DNA from 2 places in the Faecalibacterium butyricigenerans genome. Region 1 is predicted to be linked to the other one. Evidence: predicted binding sites of a transcription regulator. Region 1 holds the regulator's gene; the other holds the start of a gene.
The links. The regulator HrcA, encoded in region 1, represses chaperone genes, less so after heat shock. The targets are predictions, from matches to a motif close to TGTTAGCACTCNNNNNNNNNGAGTGCTAACA.
Positions count from the first base shown of each region.

Region 2: a site for HrcA is predicted at 2,475-2,505, ahead of LKD23_RS11230 (Hsp20/alpha crystallin family protein). Genes of this name have one in related genera too.

Region 1 is NZ_JAJEQL010000023.1:23,168-27,521, forward strand. It holds gene LKD23_RS09160 (stage V sporulation T C-terminal domain-containing protein) at 162-704, shown strand; gene LKD23_RS09165 (hypothetical protein) at 936-1,073, shown strand; gene hrcA (heat-inducible transcriptional repressor HrcA) at 1,372-2,445, shown strand; gene LKD23_RS09175 (nucleotide exchange factor GrpE) at 2,442-3,068, shown strand; gene dnaK (molecular chaperone DnaK) at 3,163-4,354, shown strand, end outside.
Region 2 is NZ_JAJEQL010000039.1:3,346-7,699, forward strand. It holds gene ade (adenine deaminase) at 1-435, opposite strand, end outside; gene LKD23_RS11225 (alcohol dehydrogenase) at 607-1,641, opposite strand; gene LKD23_RS11230 (Hsp20/alpha crystallin family protein) at 1,877-2,341, opposite strand; gene LKD23_RS11235 (PLP-dependent cysteine synthase family protein) at 2,579-3,574, opposite strand; gene LKD23_RS11240 (carboxymuconolactone decarboxylase family protein) at 3,599-4,108, opposite strand.

The DNA.
Region 1 (4,354 bases):
AAGCCGTGTTCAGAAGCAAACCAGCTTCTGAGATGAGTTCATTGTATCATAGCTGCTCCGGTTTGGCAAACAGAGGGCGGGTAGGTGTATATTTCCCTCTCGTTTCCACATAATAACTGTACCGCATCCGAAAGCAAAGAATGGGAAGGAAGGTACACCAGATGAAAGCAACCGGAATCGTCCGCCGCATCGATGAGCTGGGCCGGGTGGTCATCCCGAAGGAGATCCGCCGCACCCAGCGCATCCGCCGCGGCGACCCCCTCGAGATCTTCACCACCGGCGAGGGCGAGGTCATCTTCAAGAAGTATTCCCCGGTGGGGGAGCTGCACGGGGTGGCGGTGCAGTATGTGGAGGTGCTGAGCCGAAGCTTTGCCCTTACGGCCTTCGTGGCCGACCGCGACCGCATCCTCGCCGCCGCAGGGGCAGGCCGGCGCGACCTTGCCGACCGCAGTGTCAGCCAGCCGCTGGAACGGGTGATGGAGTCCCGCAAGCCCTACCTCAGCGAGGGCGACCCGGAGCACGTCCTGCTGCCCTGTGAGGGTTCGCTGCGGCCTCTGCTCTGTGCGTGGCCCATCATCGCGGCGGGGGATGTCACCGGGGTCGTCGGGCTGCTGGCCGAGGACCGCGCCCAGCAGCCTGACCCCGCCCAGCAGAAGGCCGTGGCCGTGGCGGCAGCATTTCTGGCAAAGCAGATGGAGGAATGAGGCTATAAAAGCATAAAAAGCGCGTGAAACCTTGTGTTCACGCGCTTTTTATGGTATCCTTTGGATGCTGCCTCTGGCAGCGAGGCGCTGTCTGCAAATGCAGGTGGTCAAGCTTCCTTACCCTGACGATTTGTTTTACTCTTTGGAGCGAAACAGGCGTCCGGGAATGGACCTTTTTTGTTAGCAAAAACCTTTCCCGGAGCCGTCTGTTGGTGAAGGGAGGGATGTGTCATGTCTCTGACAGAAACCTTTGCGCTGCTGGCGGTCATCATCAGCTTGCTGGTGCTGCTCGTCGATGCCGTCCACGTGACTTTCGAGATCACTTGGAAGATTTCTCATGAGGACAGAGAACATAACAAAAAAGATTGACCGCCTAAGTTCCCACACTCTGTCAGTCAATCTTTTTTGACATACGGGTAAGGAGCTGGCCATGTTGCAGACAGCGCCTTTTCTATAAATAAGTATAGCCGCCCTGCCGGGCGTTGTCAAGCGGGAAGCTCTCTTTATACCGGAAAGGGGGCCTCCCGCTGGTTTTATGACAGAATTATGAATCTTTATAAACTTTTTCGAGAAGCTATTGACAGGGAAAAAATTTTGGCTATAATGGTCTTAGCACTCAGGAAGATGGAGTGCTAAAGAAACAAAAGCCAAGAAGGAGGCAGGCGCTATGACGATGGATGCACGCAAGCAGCGAGTCTTGCAGGCGATCGTGGCGCTGTATGGCCTCGAGGGCGAGCCTGTGGGCAGCAGTGTGCTGGCAAACTATTTTGATATGGCCGTGTCCAGCGCCACGCTGCGCAACGAAATGGCGGCGCTGACCAAGCTGGGTCTGCTGGAGCAGCCCCACACCAGCGCGGGCCGTGTCCCCAGTGCCAAGGGCTACCGTTATTATCTCGATAATCTGCTGACCGACGACCAGCCGCTGGACCGCGTGACCCGCGCCCGGGTGGAGGCCGTCTTCGCCAGCCTTGACCATGAGCCGGAAAAGCTGGCACAGGGTGCCGCCAAGGCGCTGGCCGCCATCAGCGGCTGCACCGCCGCGGTCAGCACCCCCTGCGCCGAAGACCTCTGCGTCGCCCACTACGAAGTCGTTCAGGTGGGCCGCAGCGCGGCGGCTGTGCTGGCCGTCACGACGGCAGGCTACGTCCGCACCCGTGTGGCGCGGGTCCGCACCGGGCTTTCCCGGGAGAATGCCGCTGCGCTGGCCGCGCTGCTCAACCGCAACCTGACCTTCGTTGCGCCGGTGGATCTTTCGAGCCGGCTGCTCGCCGAGCTGTGCAGCCAGATCGACCCGGAGCTTGTGCCGGTCATCAGCGCCGCAGCCGCGATTTTGCAGGACTCCGCACAGCCCCATGTATTCTTGGGCGGTGAGCAGCACCTGCTGGACTGGCCTCAGCTGGAGGGCAGGGTGGGCGACATCCTCACCTTGCTGAACGACGAGGAGCAGGCCGCCCACATCATCGCACCCCCGGCAGAGCGCAGTGAGAGCGTGCTGCTGGGCGAGGATCTGGAGCCTCAGATCCCCGGCCTGTGCATCGTCAGCGACCGCTACCTTGTGGGCGGCGGGCTGTGGGGCACGGTGGCCCTCATCGGGCCGACCCGGATGCCCTTCCAGAAGCTGATGCCGCTGCTCCACCTCTTCGCCGATGAGCTTGGCGAGGGTATGAGCGGCAAACGAAAAGACACCCCGCAGATGGCCGCACCCCGGCGGACTGTGATATATAAGGAGGATCTGGAATGAGCGAAGAGACGAAGAAGACGGCAGAAGCTCCCGAGCAGGAAGCGAAGGAGACCGAAGCCGCACCTCAGGAAGCGCCCGAGACCGCCGCAGCCCCCGAGCAGGAGGCCGAGGCAGAACCGGCAGACGCCAAGAAGAAAGATGGCTGGTTCAACAAGAAGGCCCGCGAGATGGACGCCGTGAAGGCGAAGCTCGACGCGGCCGAGAAGAATGCCGCACAGGCGAAAGACCAGCTGCTGCGGATGGCAGCGGAGTACGAGAACTACCGCAAGCGCTCCACCCGCGAGGCTGACCAGAAGTTCAACGATGGTGTGTCCTTTGCCGTGAATCAGATCATCCCCATCCTTGACACGCTGGAGATGGCGGCCAACGCTCCCACCACCGACGAGAATTACAAGAAGGGCGTCATCATGACGCTGGATAAGGCTGCCAAGGCGCTGGATGCCCTCCATGTGGAGGAGATCGAGGCGCTGGGCAAGCCCTTCGACCCCAACATCATGAACGCCGTCCAGCAGATCCCCGCCCCGGACGGGCAGGAGAGCGGCACCGTCATCACGGTGTACCAGAAGGGCTACAAGCTGGGCGACAAGATCGTCCGCCACGCGACCGTCGTGGTGGCCGAGTGACATCGCAGAGACCCGCAAGGGTTTTGAAGATAAGACATCCGCTTCACACATCGAGCATGAGATAAACAAGTTCTTTTGAGAGGAGACTTCATTTATGAGCAAAATCATTGGTATTGACCTTGGTACTACGAATAGCTGCGTGGCTGTCATGGAGGGCGGCGAGCCTGTCGTCATCGCAAACTCTGAGGGCGCACGCACCACCCCGTCTGTTGTTGGCTTCACCAAGACCGGCGACCGTCTGGTCGGTCAGGTCGCAAAGCGTCAGGCCATCACCAACCCCGAGAACACCGTGTCCTCCATCAAGCGTCAGATGGGCACCGACCACAAGGTGACCCTGAACGGCAAGGAGTACACCCCCCAGCAGATCAGCGCGATGATCCTGCAGAAGCTGAAGGCTGACGCCGAGGCTTATCTGGGCGAGCCTGTCACCGAGGCTGTCATCACCGTTCCTGCCTACTTTAACGACAGCCAGCGTCAGGCCACCAAGGACGCAGGCACCATCGCCGGCCTGAACGTCAAGCGTATCATCAACGAGCCGACCGCCGCTTCTCTGGCCTACGGCATCGATAAGGAAGATGACCAGAAGATCATGGTCTACGATCTGGGCGGCGGCACCTTCGATGTCTCCATCATCGAGATGGGCGACGGCGTTACCGAAGTTCTGGCCACCAACGGCGATACCCATCTGGGCGGCGACGACTTCGACCAGCGCATCATCGACTGGATGGCAGACGCCTTCCAGACCGAGAACGGCATCGACCTGCGCAAGGATAAGATGGCCGCACAGCGCCTGAAGGAGGCTGCCGAGAAGGCAAAGATCGAGCTGTCCAGCGCAATGAGCACCCAGATCAACCTGCCCTTCATCACCGCCGACGCTACCGGCCCCAAGCACCTCGACATGACCCTGACCCGCGCAAAGTTCAATGAGCTGACTGCGGATCTGGTCGATCGCACCATGACCCCTGTCCGCAAGGCTCTGCAGGATGCAGGCCTGCGCGCATCGGATCTGAAGAAGGTCCTGATGGTCGGCGGCTCCACCCGTATCCCCGCCGTCTACGATGCAGTCAAGAAAGAGCTGAACTGCGAGCCGTTCAAGGGCATCAACCCCGATGAGTGCGTGGCTGTCGGTGCTGCCATTCAGGGCGGCGTCCTGCAGGGCGACGTCAAGGGTCTGCTGCTGCTGGATGTCACTCCTCTGAGCCTCGGCATCGAGACTCTGGGCGGCGTCTGCACCAAGATCATCGAGCGCAACACCACCATCCCCACCCACAAGAGTCAGGTCTTCT
Region 2 (4,354 bases), on a different contig from region 1:
TTCATCCAGATCCGTGGCCGGAACACAGGAGGGCAGCATGAAATAAACCGAAAGGGTCAGATTTTTTGTCGTTTCCAGCATAAAATCCAAGCCTTCCAGCCCCGCAACATTCGAGATCTCGTGTGGGTCTGTGACCACCGCAGTGGTACCGTGGGGCAGCACTGCCTGCTCGAAAGCCGAACCACAGAGCATGGAGCTTTCGATGTGGATATGCCCATCGATCAGGCCCGGGCAGACATATTTGCCGTGCAGATCAACTTCTTTCCGGCCATGATACATACCCACGCCCACGATCGAATTTCCGCTGATGGCAATATCAGCGGTGTCGACCTCATCGGTAAACACATTGACAATTCTGGCATTTTTCAAAACCAGATCAGCCAAAGCATCTCCTCTGCCTGCCGAGATCCGGCGTTTCAGCTCATCAGACTGCATAGAAGCATCTCCTCTCTCTGAAGTTCGATTTTCTCACCTGTGGATTGGTTCTGCCCTTATTCTACCACGCCTTGCCGCTGCGGAAAAGATGCCAGGAACAAAAATGGCCCCGGAGGGCTTGTTACAGCTCTCCGGGGCCACTTTATGTGCGTTGTGCCTTGGCGCAGACCGTCAGCACTCCACTGCCACCTTGATCACGCCGTCCCGTTTCTTTTCAAACAGCTCGTAGCCCTCTGCGATCCGGCGCAGGGGGTAGGTGTGGGTGATGAGCGGTTCGGTATCGATCTTGCCTTCTGCGATGAGACGCAGCGTTTCTTCACAATCGCAGCCGTCCACGCCGCCGGTCTTGAAGGTAAGGTTTTTGCCGTACATCTCCGGCAGCGGCAGGGTTTGTGCCTTGTCGTACAGCGCCACCACGGTCACGATGGCGTTGGGTCTTGCGCACTCCCACGCCAGCCGGAAGGTAGTGTCCGCCCCTGCCACCTCCAGCACCACATCTGCCCCGCCGTGTTCGCTGTGGGCACGCACAAAGGCGGCGCAGTCCTCCGGCTGCACCGTGAGCACCTGCGGGTAGTGCTGACGGATGAACTGCAACCGGTTCTCGTCCTTTTCGCAGACGATGATGCGCTTGGGGCTGTGCAGCATGACGCACAGCAGCGTGCAGATGCCAGTCGGCCCTGCACCGAGGATCAGCACGGTATCCTCAGGGGTGATCTCCGAGATGCGTGCCGCCCAAAAGCCGGTGGCCAGCACATCGCCCACCAGCAGCGCCTGCCGATCGGTAACGCCGTCCGGGATCTTGTTCAGTCCCTGATCCGCAAAGGGCACCCGGACATACTCGGCCTGCCCGCCGTCGATGCGGCAGCCCAGCGCCCAGCCGCCGTTTTGATCGGTGCAGTTGTTCACAAAGCCTTTTTTGCAGAAAAAGCACTCTCCGCAGAAGGTCTCCACGTTCACCGTCACCCGGTCGCCGGGTTTCACATTGGTCACCGCACTGCCCACTTCTTCTACGATGCCCACCATCTCGTGCCCTACCGTGATGCCGGGCACCGCCCGGGGCACGCTGCCGTGCTTGATGTGCAGATCGCTGGAGCAGATACTGGCAAGGGTCACCTTTACAATGGCGTCCCGCTCGTGCTGCAGCACCGGCTTTGGTTTTTCCATCAGGGCAAACGTCCCCTTTGAAACATAGGTATAGGTCAGCATGCTTTTTACCTCCATGCGCTTTGATCTTTCCGAACGGAGTATACCGCAAAAGTCAGCCGCTCTCCCGGCTCACAGGATAGTGAAGTACCTCCATAAATTCTGAGTTGCTGTTCTCAGTATACCATGGTTTTCCCTTGCGGAAAAGATAGCGAAACAAAAATGCCCCCGGAGAGCTTGTTGCGGCTCTCCGGGGGCATCTTATGTGCGTTGTGCCTTGGCGCACACGACCGGCGTTTTACTCGATTGCAATCAGATTCGGGTTCTCAGGCAAAGCCTTCGTCTGCTGAGGAGCAGGCAACTCGACGTGCAGGACGCCATCCTCGAACTTTGCGTGGATGTCTTCCTTCTTCACATCGCCCACGTAGAAACTGCGCGCGCAGGTGCCGGAGAAGGATTCGTGCCGCAGATAGCGGCCCTTCTTATCCTTTTCGTCGTTGCTGTGGCTGCGCACTGCCTGAATGGTCAGGTAGCCGTCGTTCAGATCCATCTGAACGTCTTCCTTCTTGCAGCCCGGCAGGTCAACAGCTACTTCGTAGCCGTTGTCCGTCTGTTTGACATCGGTCTTCATCATGTTTGCACCGCGCTTACCAAAGGCGCCACGAGCCTCACGGTTCATAGCACGTTCCAGTGCAGCGTCATTCCAGAACGGATCGAAGAAATCATCGAACAGGTTTTCATGGAAAACAGTCGGCATAAGCATAAATCATTCCTCCAATCCCGGCGTTCGGGTCGGGGCAAAAAATCTGAAGCGTCCATTCAGAAGGGCTTTCCGGGGAGCCTAGCGGCTCTCCTTTTGCCCTTCCTCCTGAGCACGCCACTGTTATAGCACCGTTCATTAGCAGTGTCAATAGAAGAGTGCTAAAATTCATGAAAGAATAACACTTTTATAAAATCCTATGCAATCTTTTCAAAATTCAGTCGTATCATCGTGTTTTTATCATTTCTGCCGGTACATCGGCGTAGACAGATATTTCATGCCGTTGTCCGGGACGATGACCACGATGTTCTTTCCCTGATTCTCCGGTCTGCGGCCCACCTGCACCGCTGCGTGCAAAGCCGCTGCTGCCGATGTGCCCAGAAACAGTCCTTCCGCCCGCAGCACCTCATGGGCCGTTTCGTAGGCTTCCTCGGTGCGGACATTGATGCACGCATCGCTCCAGTCTGTCCGCAGATAGTCGGAAAGTGCGCTTTCCGGCACATCATACGCCGGCAAAACGCCATCTATGATCTGCGCATCCGGGTGCTCCGGGGTCAGGCGGGAGTCCGGATGGGGCTGCACCAGAACCACTTGCAGATTCGGGTTGCGGCTGCGCAGATAACTTGCTGTGCCAAAACCCGTGCCGCCGGTGCCCGCCATGCAGACCAGAATATCCCCATGGCCTTCTGTATCCTGCCAGATCTCCGGCCCAGTGGTTCGGTAATGTGCCTCGGGGTTCGCTGGGTTTGCCGCCTGATTGTTAAAGTAAGCTCCGATGCGGCGGCAGTAGGCTGCGATCTCATCCAGCGTCGCCTCCCGCTCTGGCTCCTGCCAGGGGTGGGTGCGCTTCGTCTCCGGACGCTCCCCGGTGGCATCTTTGTAATCCAGAAGCCGTGCCCCGTAGGCCAGCAGCATCAGCCGCCGCTCCAGCGAGGCACCCCGCTCCAGAAAAATATCCAGTTTGTACCCACGCTCTGCTGCAAACGCGGCCAGACCGATGCCAGTGTTGCCGCTGGTCTGCTCCACGATGGTACCGCCGGGTTTCAGCAGTCCGGCTTCTTCCGCAGCATTGAGCATGGAAAGTGCCGCCCGGTCTTTCATACTGCCGGTTGGGTTGAAGAACTCCAGCTTTGCCAGCAGGTGCGCCCCGCACTGCTGCTGCCGCCCAAAGCGGTCCAGCGCCATCAGCGGGGTGCGCCCCACCAGTTCCTCGATGGAATGCACCAGTCCTGCCATTGCTCTCCCCTCCCGATTTTCGGCTCAAACCAGCTTGTCCGGCGTCACATCCAGAATGTCGTTAAAGTAGTTGTTGGCGATCATCATCACGCCCATCGCCGTGATGACCACGATCTCTTCCTCCGTAAAGTTTGCCTTCAGCTTTGCAAACAGCTCTTCCGGCACATGCTTGGGGTCCTCTGCAATGGCCTGACCGTATTCGATCAGGATCTCCTCTTTGGGAGTGAATGCAAAATTCTCAAAGTCGATGCCGTTTTTCTTGAGCAGATTCTGGAAGTAAATGCTGCACACAAGGCAGCCGTTTTTCTGGGAAATAGCATATTCGTAAAAATCGGCCGCACGCTTGCCGATGAGCCGCTGCAGTTCATCATCCAGCGCATAAGAACCGGCCTCCACAGCATTGAACGCCGCTGCATTGTGGAGCAATGTGCGCTTTTCTGCGGTCAGAGCGTGGCCGTCCGCCAGATGGTCTGCAATGATTTTCTGGATCGCTTCCGGTGCAGTTTCCGGGTTGATTTCGCTGATTCTGGGCATAACAAAACCCTTCCTTTCACTTTTTTGTTCGACGAATTGCCTGTATCATATACCCATTTACACACCATGTCAATAGGTATATTACTTTTCGCAGCAATTTTTCAGCAAATAGTGATCAGAAGGGTTGTTTTCTGCACGCCTGTTTCATATTTTCGACTGCTCATCCAGCACCCAAGGCCAGCACTGCATTGCGGACGCACTCCGGGCAGGGGCACAGCACCGTATCGGCCTTGATGCCCTTCAGGT